3 regions of the Halopseudomonas xinjiangensis genome follow, and region 1 is predicted to be linked to each of the others. Evidence: predicted binding sites of a transcription regulator. Region 1 holds the regulator's gene; each other region holds the start of a gene.
What was found. The regulator FliA, encoded in region 1, starts transcription of late flagellar genes. The targets are predictions, from matches to a motif close to CTAAAGTTTNNNNNNNNNNNGCCGNTAA.
Positions count from the first base shown of each region.

Region 2: a site for FliA is predicted at 1,592-1,619, ahead of BLT85_RS03700 (methyl-accepting chemotaxis protein). Genes of this name have one in related genera too.
Region 3: a site for FliA is predicted at 1,660-1,687, ahead of BLT85_RS08660 (methyl-accepting chemotaxis protein). Genes of this name have one in related genera too.

Region 1 is NZ_LT629736.1:695,715-699,910, forward strand. Features, by position in the region: gene flhF (flagellar biosynthesis protein FlhF) at 1-887, shown strand, start outside; gene fleN (flagellar synthesis regulator FleN) at 917-1,744, shown strand; gene BLT85_RS03190 (RNA polymerase sigma factor FliA) at 1,741-2,478, shown strand; gene BLT85_RS03195 (chemotaxis response regulator CheY) at 2,620-2,997, shown strand; gene BLT85_RS03200 (protein phosphatase CheZ) at 3,013-3,807, shown strand; gene BLT85_RS03205 (chemotaxis protein CheA) at 3,820-4,196, shown strand, end outside.
Region 2 is NZ_LT629736.1:816,835-821,030, reverse strand. Features, by position in the region: gene acnA (aconitate hydratase AcnA) at 1-1,503, opposite strand, end outside; gene BLT85_RS03700 (methyl-accepting chemotaxis protein) at 1,681-3,240, shown strand; gene glmS (glutamine--fructose-6-phosphate transaminase (isomerizing)) at 3,461-4,196, shown strand, end outside.
Region 3 is NZ_LT629736.1:1,903,328-1,907,523, forward strand. Features, by position in the region: gene BLT85_RS08660 (methyl-accepting chemotaxis protein) at 1-1,606, opposite strand, end outside; gene BLT85_RS08665 (ORF6N domain-containing protein) at 1,723-2,028, opposite strand; gene BLT85_RS08670 (flavin-containing monooxygenase) at 2,255-3,730, shown strand; gene BLT85_RS08675 (alpha/beta hydrolase) at 3,714-4,196, shown strand, end outside.

The DNA of each region.
Region 1 (4,196 bases):
TGCTCGAGACGCAGCTCGGCAGCCTGGCCTGGGGTCAGGTCAACCAGCATCAGCCTCGTCAGGCCAGCCTCTGGCGCCGATTGACTCAACTGGGTCTGCCGGCCGAGCTGTGCAAGGAATTGCTGAGCAGGGTGGCCGACATCACCGACACCCGTCAGGCCTGGCGGTTGCTGCTGGCGCATCTGGCGCAGAGCATCCCGGTCATCCGTGAAGAACTCATCGAACAGGGTGGAGTGATCGCCCTGGTCGGCCCTACCGGCGCCGGCAAGACCACCACGCTCGGCAAGCTGGCGGCACGTTATGTACTCAAGCACGGCAGCCAGCACGTGGCACTGGTAACGATGGACACCTATCGTATAGGTGCGCATGAGCAACTGCGCACGCTGGGCCGCATTCTCAATGTGCCGGTGCGTGTGGTTGACGAGCAGAACAGTCTGAGTGATGTGCTCGACGAGTTCACCGGCAAGCGACTGGTTCTGGTGGATACCGCTGGTCTTCAGGCTCAGGATCCACAACTGCGTGGACAACTCGGCGAGCTGGCTGCGCAGGGCAAGCGGGTCAAAACCATGCTCGTTCTGGCTGCCACCAGTCAGTACCGGGTACTCAAGGCGGCTTTTCACAATTACCGCGCCTGTGGCTTGTCCGGCTGTATCCTGACCAAGGTCGACGAAGCCGCCACTTTGGGCGAATCCCTAGGGCTGGCTATGGAACAGGGTTTGCCGGTAGCCTATCTGGCAGATGGCCAGCGTATTCCAGACGACATCAGCAAGGCTGTGGGTCACCAGTTGGTTAGCCGGGCAGTCAGCCTGGCAGGCAACGAAGCCCCGGCAGATCAGGCCATGGCCGACGTGTTTGCGGGTATATTGCATACCCAGCGGGCAAGCTAATGAATTTCAAGACAAGGTAATCGACACAGATGGCCATCAAACATCCGGTTCAGGTTATCGCGGTCACCGGCGGTAAGGGCGGGATCGGCAAAACCAACGTTTCGGTCAACCTCAGCCTGGCACTGGCTGACCTGGGCCGTCGCGTTGTACTGCTTGATGCCGACCTTGGCCTGGCCAACGTCGACGTCCTGCTCGGTATCAAACCCAAGGCAACGCTCGCCGACGTGCTGGAAGGCACCTGCGATCTGCGCGACGTGCTGATCACCGGCCCGGGCGGAATCCGCATCGTTCCGGCCGCCTCGGGCGCCGCGAAAATGGTCAACCTCAACCCGCAGCAGCATGCGGGATTGATCCAGGCATTCAGCGACATCGGCGACAATCTTGACGTGCTCATCGTCGACACCGCCGCGGGGATCGGTGATTCGGTCGTCAGCTTCGTGCGCGCGGCTCAGGAAGTACTGGTCGTTGTCTGCGACGAGCCGACCTCGATCACCGATGCTTACGCGCTGATCAAATTGCTCAACCGCGATTACGGCATGACTCGTTTCCGCGTGCTCGCCAACATGGTGAATACGCCGCAGGAAGGCCGTACGGTGTTTGCTAAACTGACCAAAGTGACAGACCGCTTCCTGGATGTCGCGCTGCAGTACGTCGGCGCGGTGCCCTTCGACGAAGCGGTGCGCAAGGCAGTCCAGAAGCAGCGTGCGGTGTATGACGCATTCCCGCGCAGCAAGGCTTCCATCGCCATCCGTGGCATTGCGCAAAAAGTGGATTCCTGGCCCCTGCCTGCCAACCCACGTGGGCACCTGGAGTTCTTTGTCGAACGTCTGGTGCAGCAGACAGGGTCGGGGCTATGAACGCATCGGCCAGTGGAGTACGCATGTATACCCGCGCCCAAAGTTCTGCCGAATATCAGGATCGTCTTGTCGAGCAATTCGCTCCCCTGGTCAAACGTATCGCCTATCACCTGCTGGGCAGGTTGCCGTCGAGCGTTCAGGTCGAGGATCTGATGCAGGCCGGCATGATCGGTCTGCTCGAAGCGTCAAAAAAATTCGATCACGGTAAAGGTGCAAGCTTCGAGACCTACGCTGGCATCCGCATCCGCGGAGCCATGCTCGACGAGGTGCGCAAGGGTGACTGGGCTCCGCGCTCAGTCCACCGCAACACACGTATGGTCAGCGACGCAGTACGTGCCGTTGAAGGTCGTTTGGGCCGTGACGCTAAAGATCACGAGATCGCTGCCGAACTCAATATGAGTCTCGACGATTATTACTCGATTCTCAACGATACCAGCGGCAGCAAACTGTTCAGTTTCGAGGATCTGCTCGAATCGGGCGGGGAGGCCGACGCGCACGCCGATCACGAGCCCTACGGCGGGCTTCAGGACGAGCGATTCCGGTCGGCGCTGGTCCAGGCTATCGATGGCCTGCCCGAGCGGGAGCGGTTGCTGTTATCGCTGTATTACGACGAAGAACTGAATCTCAAGGAAATCGGTGCCGTCCTCGGCGTCAGCGAGTCCCGTGTGAGCCAGTTGCACAGTCAGTGCGCGGCACGCCTGCGGGCGCGTCTGGCAGACTGGCGCAACGATTGATTTTATCGCCAGCATCCGGACAATGCCCGGGTAGCCAGCACACCGCAACAACGACAAGGCTGGCAAGGCCATTAGCATCTGATTAGCGAGTGCGAACCTGCACTTTCCCTGGTTTGTACGGAGGTCGACTTGGACAAGAACATGAAGATCCTCATCGTTGATGATTTTTCGACGATGAGACGTATTATCAAGAACCTGCTGCGCGACCTGGGGTTCACCAACACGGCCGAGGCCGATGATGGCAATACCGCCTTGCCGATGCTGCAGAGCGGTGGTTTCGACTTTCTGGTTACCGACTGGAACATGCCGGGCATGAGCGGCATCGACCTGCTTCGGGCCGTGCGCGCCGACGACCGTCTCAAGCATCTTCCGGTGCTGATGGTTACCGCCGAAGCCAAGCGCGACCAGATCATCGAGGCCGCACAAGCCGGCGTGAACGGCTATGTGGTCAAACCGTTCACCGCGCAGGCGCTGAAGGAAAAGATCGAAAAGATTTTCGAGCGAGTCCAGGCAAAGTAATCCGGGGTACAGGTTATGGCTTTAAGCAAGGATCCCGGCCAGGCGACTGCTCAGGAATTTGAACACTCTCTCAAGGATAACGCGCGGCAACTGGTCGAGTTTCTCGAAAAAGGCCAGTTCGGCGAAGCCATCCTCGTCATCCACGCCATCAATCAGGCGCGCGATCGTGGGCTTTACCACGAAGTCGGGCAACTGACTCGTGCGCTGCACAACTCCATCGTGAATTTCCAGATCGACACATCTCACGCGCTGGGTGACAGCGGCGAAGTGTCAAAGATATCCGATGCGTCCGATCGGCTCGACTATGTCGTCAAGCTGACCGACAAGGCGGCCAACCGCACCATGGATCTGGTGGAAAGTAGCGCACCTATCGTCTCGGATCTTGGTCAGGAAGCGTCCGCGCTCAAGGCTGACTGGGATCGTCTGCAGCGCCGCGAAATGGCCGCCACCGAATTCCGCGACCTGTACAGGCGGATTGGCGAGTTTCTCGAAAAGACCGAGAAATCCAGTGCACAGGTGTCCTCGCATCTTAACGACATCCTCATCGCGCAGGATTATCAGGATCTCACCGGACAGGTGATCAAGCGTGTCACCGCGCTGGTTCATGATGTCGAGGAAAGCCTGGTCAATCTGGTGCGTATGGCTGGTCAGGTCGACCGCCTCGCGGGTATCGATCATGCCGAGCCCAAGCGTGAGGAGAAAAAAACCTCGGACAGGGGTGAAGGTCCGCAGATTCATGCCGATATAAGAGAAGACGTGGTTTCTGGACAAGACGAAGTTGATGATCTTCTGTCCAGCCTTGGCTTCTAGGGGAGTGGGTGCATGAGTTTCGACGCGGATGAAGAGATCCTCCAGGACTTCCTGGTGGAAGCCGGAGAGATCCTCGAATTATTGTCCGAGCAGTTGGTGGAGCTGGAAAACCGTCCCGAGGATACGGACCTGCTCAACGCCATCTTTCGCGGTTTCCATACCGTCAAGGGCGGGGCCGGATTCCTCCAGCTCGATGCTCTGGTCGCCTGCTGCCATATCGCCGAGAACGTCTTCGACATCCTTCGCAAGGGTGAGCGTCAGGTCACCTCGGAACTGATGGACGTGGTGTTGCAGGCGCTGGATGCGGTCAACGGGATGTTTGCCGAAGTGCGTGAAGGCGAAGACCCGACGCCGGCTGATCCGGAGCTGCTCGCGGCCTTGTCTGTCCT
Region 2 (4,196 bases), 120 kb from region 1:
CCGATCGAGATACTGCGTGAGGCCGGCACGGTCCAGGTAATCGGTCACCACCTTGGATCCCGGCGCCAGCGAAGATTTCACCCACGGCTTGCGCTGCAATCCCAGCTCCGCCGCCTTCTTCGCCACCAGGCCTGCCGCCATCATCACGTTCGGGTTGGACGTGTTGGTGCACGAGGTGATCGCAGCAATGACCACCGCGCCGTGCTCCAGCGTGAACTCTTCACCGTTCATGCTGACCTTGGCCTGGCCACGGCCCATGCCTTCGCCGTCCTCTTCGACCTGATTCTGGTCGCGCGGCGCCGGGTGCAGATCCATCAGCTCCTGGAACGCCTTGCTTACGCCGCCCAGCGAAACGCGATCCTGTGGGCGCCGGGGTCCGGCCAGGCTCGTTTCGACTTCGCTGAGGTCGAGTTCCAGCTTGTCGGTAAACTCCGGCTCCATGCCCTGTTCCCGCCACATGCCCTGCGCCTTGCAGTAGGCTTCGACACGATCGATCACTTCATCCGGGCGCCCGGTCATGCGCAGGTAACCCAGAGAGATTTCGTCGATGGGGAAGAAGCCGCAGGTGGCGCCGTATTCCGGCGCCATGTTGCCGATGGTCGCGCGGTCGGCCAACGGCAGATCGGCTAGACCGTCGCCGTAGAATTCCACGAACTTGCCGACTACGCCCTTCGCTCGCAGCATCTGGGTGACGGTCAGTACCAGGTCAGTGGCCGTGATGCCTTCGGGCAGCTTGCCAGTCATTTTGAAGCCGATGACTTCCGGAATCAGCATCGATACCGGCTGGCCGAGCATGGCTGCCTCTGCTTCGATGCCGCCGACGCCCCAGCCCAGCACACCCAGGCCGTTGACCATGGTGGTGTGTGAATCGGTACCTACCAGCGTGTCCGGGTAGGCCCAGGTTTTGCCATCCTTTTCGGAAGCCCAGACGCTCTGCGACAGGTATTCCAGGTTCACTTGGTGGCAGATGCCCGTGCCCGGCGGCACCACGCGGAAATTATTGAAGGCTTTCTGACCCCAGCGCAGAAATTCGTAGCGCTCGCCATTGCGCTTCATCTCGATATCGACGTTGTCTTCATAGGCATCGTCATAGCCGAAGCGATCCACCATCACCGAGTGGTCGATGACCAGATCCACGGGTGACAGCGGATTGATGCGCTGCGGATCGCCACCGGCCTTGGCCATGGCGTCGCGCATCGCAGCCAGGTCGACCACCGCCGGAACGCCGGTGAAGTCCTGCATCAGGACACGCGCAGGTCGGTACTGGATTTCCCGGTCGGACGAGCGCGTCTTCAACCAGTCGGCCATCGCCTGGATATCGTCTCGCGTGACGGTCACGCCGTCCTCGTGGCGCAGCAGATTCTCCAGCAGCACTTTGAGCGATACGGGCAGCCTATCGATGTTGCCGAGTTTCTCGGCCGCCTTCGGCAATGAATGGTAGTGGTAGGTCGTCTCCCCCACCTGCAGCGTGCTCAGCGTATCCAGACTATTGCCTTGGGACATCTGCGACTCTCCTTTCTCGTATGCCGACGGCGTGCGCCGGATTGAAGCGAACTTCGAAACAGTGTGTTTAATACTTTCGTAACAGAAGCTAAAGCCTCTGCGTGCTCGGGCGATACAGTCATCATAGACAACAAAATACCGCTCTCCGCTCCCGCCTTTTTCCAGACCAGGATTTCAATGCGCAACAATCTCCCGATCACTCAACGTGAACGTACCTTCAAGCCCGAGCAACGCCTCATTTCTGCAACCAATCTGAAGGGTCAGATCGTCTACTGCAATGATGCCTTCGTCGATATCAGCGGATTCACCCGTGAGGAGCTGATCGGCAGCCCTCACAACCTGGTACGTCACCCTGACACGCCGGCAGCGGTATTTGCGCATATGTGGACGGACCTGAAAGACGGCCGCAGCTGGATGGGCATCGTCAAGAACCGCTGCAAGAATGGTGACCACTACTGGGTCAACGCTTACGCCACGCCCATCTGGGAAAACGGTCAGGTTACCGGGTACGAATCGGTGCGCGTGCGTACCACCGCGGCCCAGGTCGAGCGCGCCGAGGCGTTGTACCGTCGATTGAATGAAGGCCGCTCAGCGCATACTACCGACTGGGCTGGGATAGTGTTGCCGGCCGCGTTTGGCATCTCCGCTGCGGCAATCGGCGGCGGCCTGACGATCGCCTTTGGCGGCATGGGCGCGGCTGTCGCGTGCGCAGCCAGCATCCCAGCGGCGTGGGTCTACAAGCAGATCGGAGATAACCGCATGCAGCGCGCCATCGGCGCTGCAGACGATGCGATCATCGATCCGCTGCTAGCGACCATGTACACACCCCATCGCGGCGTGCTCGGCCAGCTGGAAATGGCCATGCACAGCCAGCAGGCACGCTTGCGCACGTGCCTGACCCGCGTCATGGACAGTACCGAGGGTCTGCGTAAGCAAGCGGAGGAATCCAGCCAGCTGGCGCGCAGCAGCAGCGACGGCCTGTCGCGCCAGCGCCAGGAGACCGATATGGTCGCCACCGCCATCAACGAGATGGCTGCAGCCACCCAGGAAGTATCCGGCAACGTCCAGCGCACTGCCGATGCGACCCGCGAAGCGAGTGCACTGGCAACGCGTGGAAAGCAGGTAGCCAGCCAGGCGCGGGATGCTATCGAAGTGCTGTCCGAATCCGTTCGCTCCGCCGCCAACGTTTCCAATCAACTATCGCTCGATGCGAGGGAGATCGGCAGTGTCGTGGACGTAATCAAGGGTATTGCCGAACAAACCAACCTGCTGGCACTCAATGCGGCGATCGAAGCGGCACGCGCCGGCGAACAGGGCCGCGGCTTTGCCGTGGTGGCTGATGAAGTCCGCGCGCTGGCCAGTCGTACCGCCAGTTCGACCGAAGAGATTCACAAGCTGATCGAGAATCTACAGACGGCCGCCGCGCGCGCCGTAACGACCATGCATTCCGGCCACGAGCAGGCCGAGATCGGTGTTAGCCGCGTCGTCGAAGCGGACGAGGCGCTCGACGGCATTCGCACCGCCATCGACCAAATCAATGAGATGACCGGCCAAATCGCTGCTGCGGCAGAAGAGCAGAGCGCAGTGGCCGACGAGATCAACCGTAACGTGGTGAATATTGCCGGCCTGTCGGACAGCACCGCCTCTCAGGCTGCACGCAGCGCGGATGTGGGTATTGAGCTGGCAGCAACCGCCAGGCAACAGACGGCTTTGGTGGAGCGCTTTGCCAAGCGGTAGCCCAGCAAATCTCAGTCGGTCGTGATGAACGCATTTGTTCGCGCTCGGGTGCGCTCCTACATGAACATTGCAGGAGCGCACCCGGGCGCGAAAGCAGACTCGCCGACAATATCCGTAACCGCCGGATGACGGACCAGGCCGACCAATCCCACCGGCGCTACCTTGTCCTATAGCGCGATGCTAAACTTCGCCCTTTTGCAGCTCGCCCCAAGGACACCCCATGTGCGGAATCGTCGGCGCCATCGCTCAACGTAATATCACTCCCATCCTGATTGAAGGCCTGCGGCGCCTCGAATACCGCGGCTACGACTCGGCCGGGGTGGCGGTGATGAATGACGATCACAGCATTCAGCGCGTTCGCGCCGTCGGCAAGGTAATCGAGCTGGAAAAGAGCCTGAGCGAAACGCCAGCGCTCGGCCACCTGGGCATTGCCCACACTCGCTGGGCGACGCATGGCAAACCAGCTGAACACAACGCGCATCCGCACATTTCCGATGGCCTGGCCGTCGTTCACAACGGCATCATCGAAAACCACGCGCCGCTGCGAAAGAAGCTCAAGGAGCTTGGCTACGCCTTCACTTCGGAAACCGACACCGAAGTCGTCGCCCATTTGCTCGCTTATCACTACGGTCAAAGCAAGGACCTGCTCGAGGCATTCCGCCAAACGCTCGGTGAAATCCACGGCGCTTATGCGCTCGCCGTGATTCACGAAGACGAGCCGGAAACCCTGTATTGCTCCCGCATGGGCAGCCCGCTGGTCATTGGCGAGGGCGTCGAAGAGCACTACATCGCCTCAGACCCGCTTGCCCTGTTGCAGGTAACCGACTGCTTCCGCTACCTGGAAGAAGGCGATTACGCTCGGGTCAGCCGCGAGCAGTGCGACATATGGAACATCAAGCATGAAGCGGTCGAGCGGCCGGTGAAGCGCTACGAGCATGCAGCCCATAGCCTGGACA
Region 3 (4,196 bases), 1.2 Mb from region 1:
CAGTCAATTTGCGCATGTCGGCCGAAATGGCATGCAGTCGCTCGCTGGCGGTCGCGGTGCGTTCGACATTCTGCTGGTTGGCGCTACCGATTTCCCGTATCTGGGAAAGGTTGCAGGTGATGTCGTCAACGACGGCATTTTGCTCTTCCGCAGCCGTCGCGATCTGATGATTCATATCCCGGATCGCCTCGACCGCCGCGGTGATCTGCCGAAGCGCATCACCTGCCTGGATCACTTCCTCAAGCCCTTTTTCGCTTTGCTGTTGACCGGCTTCGATGGCACCCACCGCATCCAGCGCACCGCGCTGCACCGCGGCAATAATCTGATTGATCTCGGCTGTCGATGCGGCAGTGCGCTGCGCCAGTGTCCGCACTTCGTCGGCGACGACGGCGAACCCACGGCCGGCCTCTCCTGCCCGCGCAGCTTCGATAGCAGCGTTGAGCGCCAATAGGTTGGTTTGCTCGGCGACACCGCGGATGACGTCAAGCACCTGCCCGATGCGGCCGCTGTCGCTCTCCAGTTGCTGGATTACCGCAGCCGTTGCAGCGATCTCCTTGCGGACGCTCTTGATCGAAGCCACCGTCCCTTGCATAACCAGATCACCGCGCTGCGCTGCCTGTTCGGCAGCATCGGCTGATGCTGCCGCAGCCGACGCGTGTCGTGCAACGTCCTGTGCGGTTGCCGACATTTCTTCCATCGCCGTGGCAACCTGATCGGTACGACTGAACTGGTCACGGGTTCCGGCGGCTATGGTGGTGGCGACCGAGTTCAGCGCGCCGCTGGCTTCGTCGAGCTCGGCTCCGCTGGTCTGCAACTGCCGAAACGTTTCGCGAAGAAAGTCGGTCAGCGTGTTGGCGGCGTTGGTCAACTGGCCAAGCTCATCGACACGGTCCGTTGCAATGCGCTGACCCAGTCGGCCCCGACTTAACGAATCGATGCGCTCAGTGAGTGTCCGGATCGGGGTCACCAGTATGTGGTCGATCCGCCAGGCGCTGATCACGATCAAGCCGAGCCCGGAAACGATCAGCACGATGATGCCCAGCCACACCGCCCTGTCAGAACTCTCGTCGATCTGAATTGCCTGATCTTCGGCACTTTGGCGCAGCGAGCGCACCAGCGCTTCCATTTGCTCCGAGGTCGCCCTGTCCACGCCTTTCACGGCCTTGTCACCGGCCTGGTGATCGCGGCCTGCGGCCATGAAGGCATCCAGCCCTGAACGATACGCAACGCCCAGACGTAAGTGCTCCGCACGCAGTTGCTGAACTGCGCTGCCAACCTCAGGGGGGATGCCTTCGAGCGCGCCGAGTTCGCTCAGCGTCGCCTGGACGCTCTGCTCCTGCGCCTGGAAAGCGCCCCAGTACTTGTCCAGCGCTGCCTGGTCCTCGCCTCTCAGCAACACGTTCTTCCATTCCTGGACCTGGGTCTTGAATTGGCTGCTGGCACGATCGATGAGCTCGCTTGCACGCAAGGGGCCATGCACCAGATGCATGTATGCGTCGACCTTGGAAGACAGTACGCTGAAACTGACCAGGGCGATTACCAGGAGCAGAGCCAGGCTGCCGGCCAGAAGAGCCAGCGTTCGTGCACGTATCGATTTTTTCAGCATGAAGGATCTCGGCAAGTGTCAGCGGACCGGATAGCGGTCCTGGATTGCTTCAAGTATCGACCGAGACGAAACGAGCTTTAGTGATGGATAGGAATATTTATCAGTATTTCAACAACTTATGTCAAAGAGCCATCATTCGAAGGAGCGGGACGGGAAGCGGCGCTTCGCCGGATACGCTCGTAGCCTGAGTGGGTGAACAGAACCAGATTGACAGTGGTCGCGTAGACGAGTCCGGCTGATTTGAGCTCGTTGATCAACGACTCGTGCTCCTGAGCTGGCAGATGGAAGTAATCGACTCCTTCGATCAGAGCGTCACGGCAAGCCTTGAATGCGCGGAAGCTGGTGCCCTTTTCAACCCTATTGAGCTCATCGAGCTGACGCAGGCTCAGCGTGTCGGTCTCGGCGTAGCGAATCGGAGTCATGGTTTGCATCGCTGTGAGGGCTGGCGGGAGAGATTCATTCTAGCCGTCCTTCGCTGGGGCTCCAATCGGAGGGAAGCCAGCCCGGAGTTGTCGTGGGCGCTGAGCCGGCCGCCTGGTTACCCTGCTTCTCCCCCATCGGAGGGGGCGAAACCCTTGCTGCTGTCACCTAGTATCGGTATCAGGAGTGGCCGTGGTCACCTTGTACTCACTTCAGCGAGTTCGATCCATGAGCATTGACGAACAGGCAACAGCGCCCCTGAGCGTGGTGATAATTGGTGCAGGTTTCGGCGGGATCGGTCTGGCCATCCGGCTCGACCAGGCAGGCATCAGCGATTGGCTGATACTGGAAAAAGGCGGTGATGTCGGCGGAACCTGGCGCGACAACAGCTACCCGGGCGCAGCGTGTGATGTGCCGTCGCATCTGTATTCATATTCATTCGAGCCCAAGCCGGACTGGTCAACGCGTTACGCCAGGCAGGAAGAGATTCACCAATACATCCGGCATTGTGTGCGCAAATACCACCTTGCCCCCCGCTTACGCCTCGACTGCGAGGTAACTGCAGCACGATTCGACGAGGCAAGCGGCCTGTGGCACGTGACCACTGCCCAGGGCGAGGAACTCACAGCACGAGCGCTGGTGAGCGCCTGCGGCCAGCTGAACAGACCTCTGTATCCATCCATCCCCGGGTTGGAGAGCTTCGCTGGGGACGCCTTCCATTCGGCCAAATGGAAGCACGACGTGGAGCTCGAGGGGAAACGGGTGGCGGTGATCGGCACCGGCGCTTCGGCCATTCAGTTCGTTCCGCAGATCGCGCCGAAGGTCAGTCACCTGACCGTCTACCAGCGCAGCGCGCCATACGTGATTCCCAAGGCGGACCGCGAATACAGCCAGCGCGACCACCAGCGATTGCACGCCTGGCCAGCACTGCAGAAGCTTGCGCGGGGGCTGCAGTATCTGGCCCATGAATCACGGGCGCTGGCGTTCATCAGTTATCCGCAGATGATGAAGTCCACCGAAAATGCCTTCTACAAACACCTGCAACAGGGCGTAACCGATCCAGCCAAACGGGCAAAGCTGATCCCGGACTATCCGATTGGCTGCAAGCGCATCCTTATCAGTAACGACTTCTACCCGGCACTCGACCGGGCCAATGTCGAGATCGTCACCAACCGGATCGAGCGGGTAGAACCTGCCGGCGTGCGCACCAGTGACGGCGAGTTGCACGAGACCGACGTACTGATATATGGAACCGGCTTTGCCGCGACCGAATTCCTCGCGCCAATGGCCATTACCGGACGCGACGGGCAGGAACTGAATCATGCCTGGCGCGCCGGCGCTGAAGCCTACAAGGGGATCAGCGTCAGCGGCTTTCCCAATCTGTTCGTCCTCTACGGTCCTAATACCAACTTGGGGCACAGCTCGATCATTTATATGCTCGAGAGCCAGTTCAACTACGTCATCGGCTGTTTGCAAACGCTGCACCGCCGTGGTTTGCGTTACATGGACGTACGCCCGGAAGTACAGGGCGCGTTCAATGTGGACATCCAGCAAGCCGCGAGCGAGACCGTATGGAGCCGTGGCTGCACCAGTTGGTACCAGACTGCCGAGGGCAAGCAAACCAACAATTGGCCGGGCTACACGTTCAGCTATCGCCGGCTGACCCGCAAACCGGAGATGTCCGACTATGAATGTGCACGTTGATTACACCGCGCCGGTGAGTGACCAGCCGTTCGTGCGGAACCTGCTGCGTGGTTCGATGAAATCGATGTTCCGCGGCTTGATTCGCCCGCCGGTTCCGATAGCCACCCAGCGCGCCATCCTGCGACTGATGACCAGTGGCATGCCGCTCGCCAAGGGCGTCAGCCGGACGCAGGAGGTGATTGCCGGAAGCGCCTGCGAGTGGCATCGGCCCGAACGCGCTGACGAGCGAGTCATGCTGTACCTGCATGGCGGTGCGTACCTGATCGGCTCGCCGGCCACGCATCGCGGAATCTGCGCGGGCATAGCCAGCCGCAGCTCCGTAAGCGTTTGCGTGCTGGATTACCGTCTGGCACCGGAATATCCCTACCCGGCGGCTCGCGACGATGCCGTCGCCGCGTACCAGGCGCTCCTGGCACGGGGTTATCGCCCGTCCGACATCACCCTCGCCGGCGATTCGGCAGGCGGA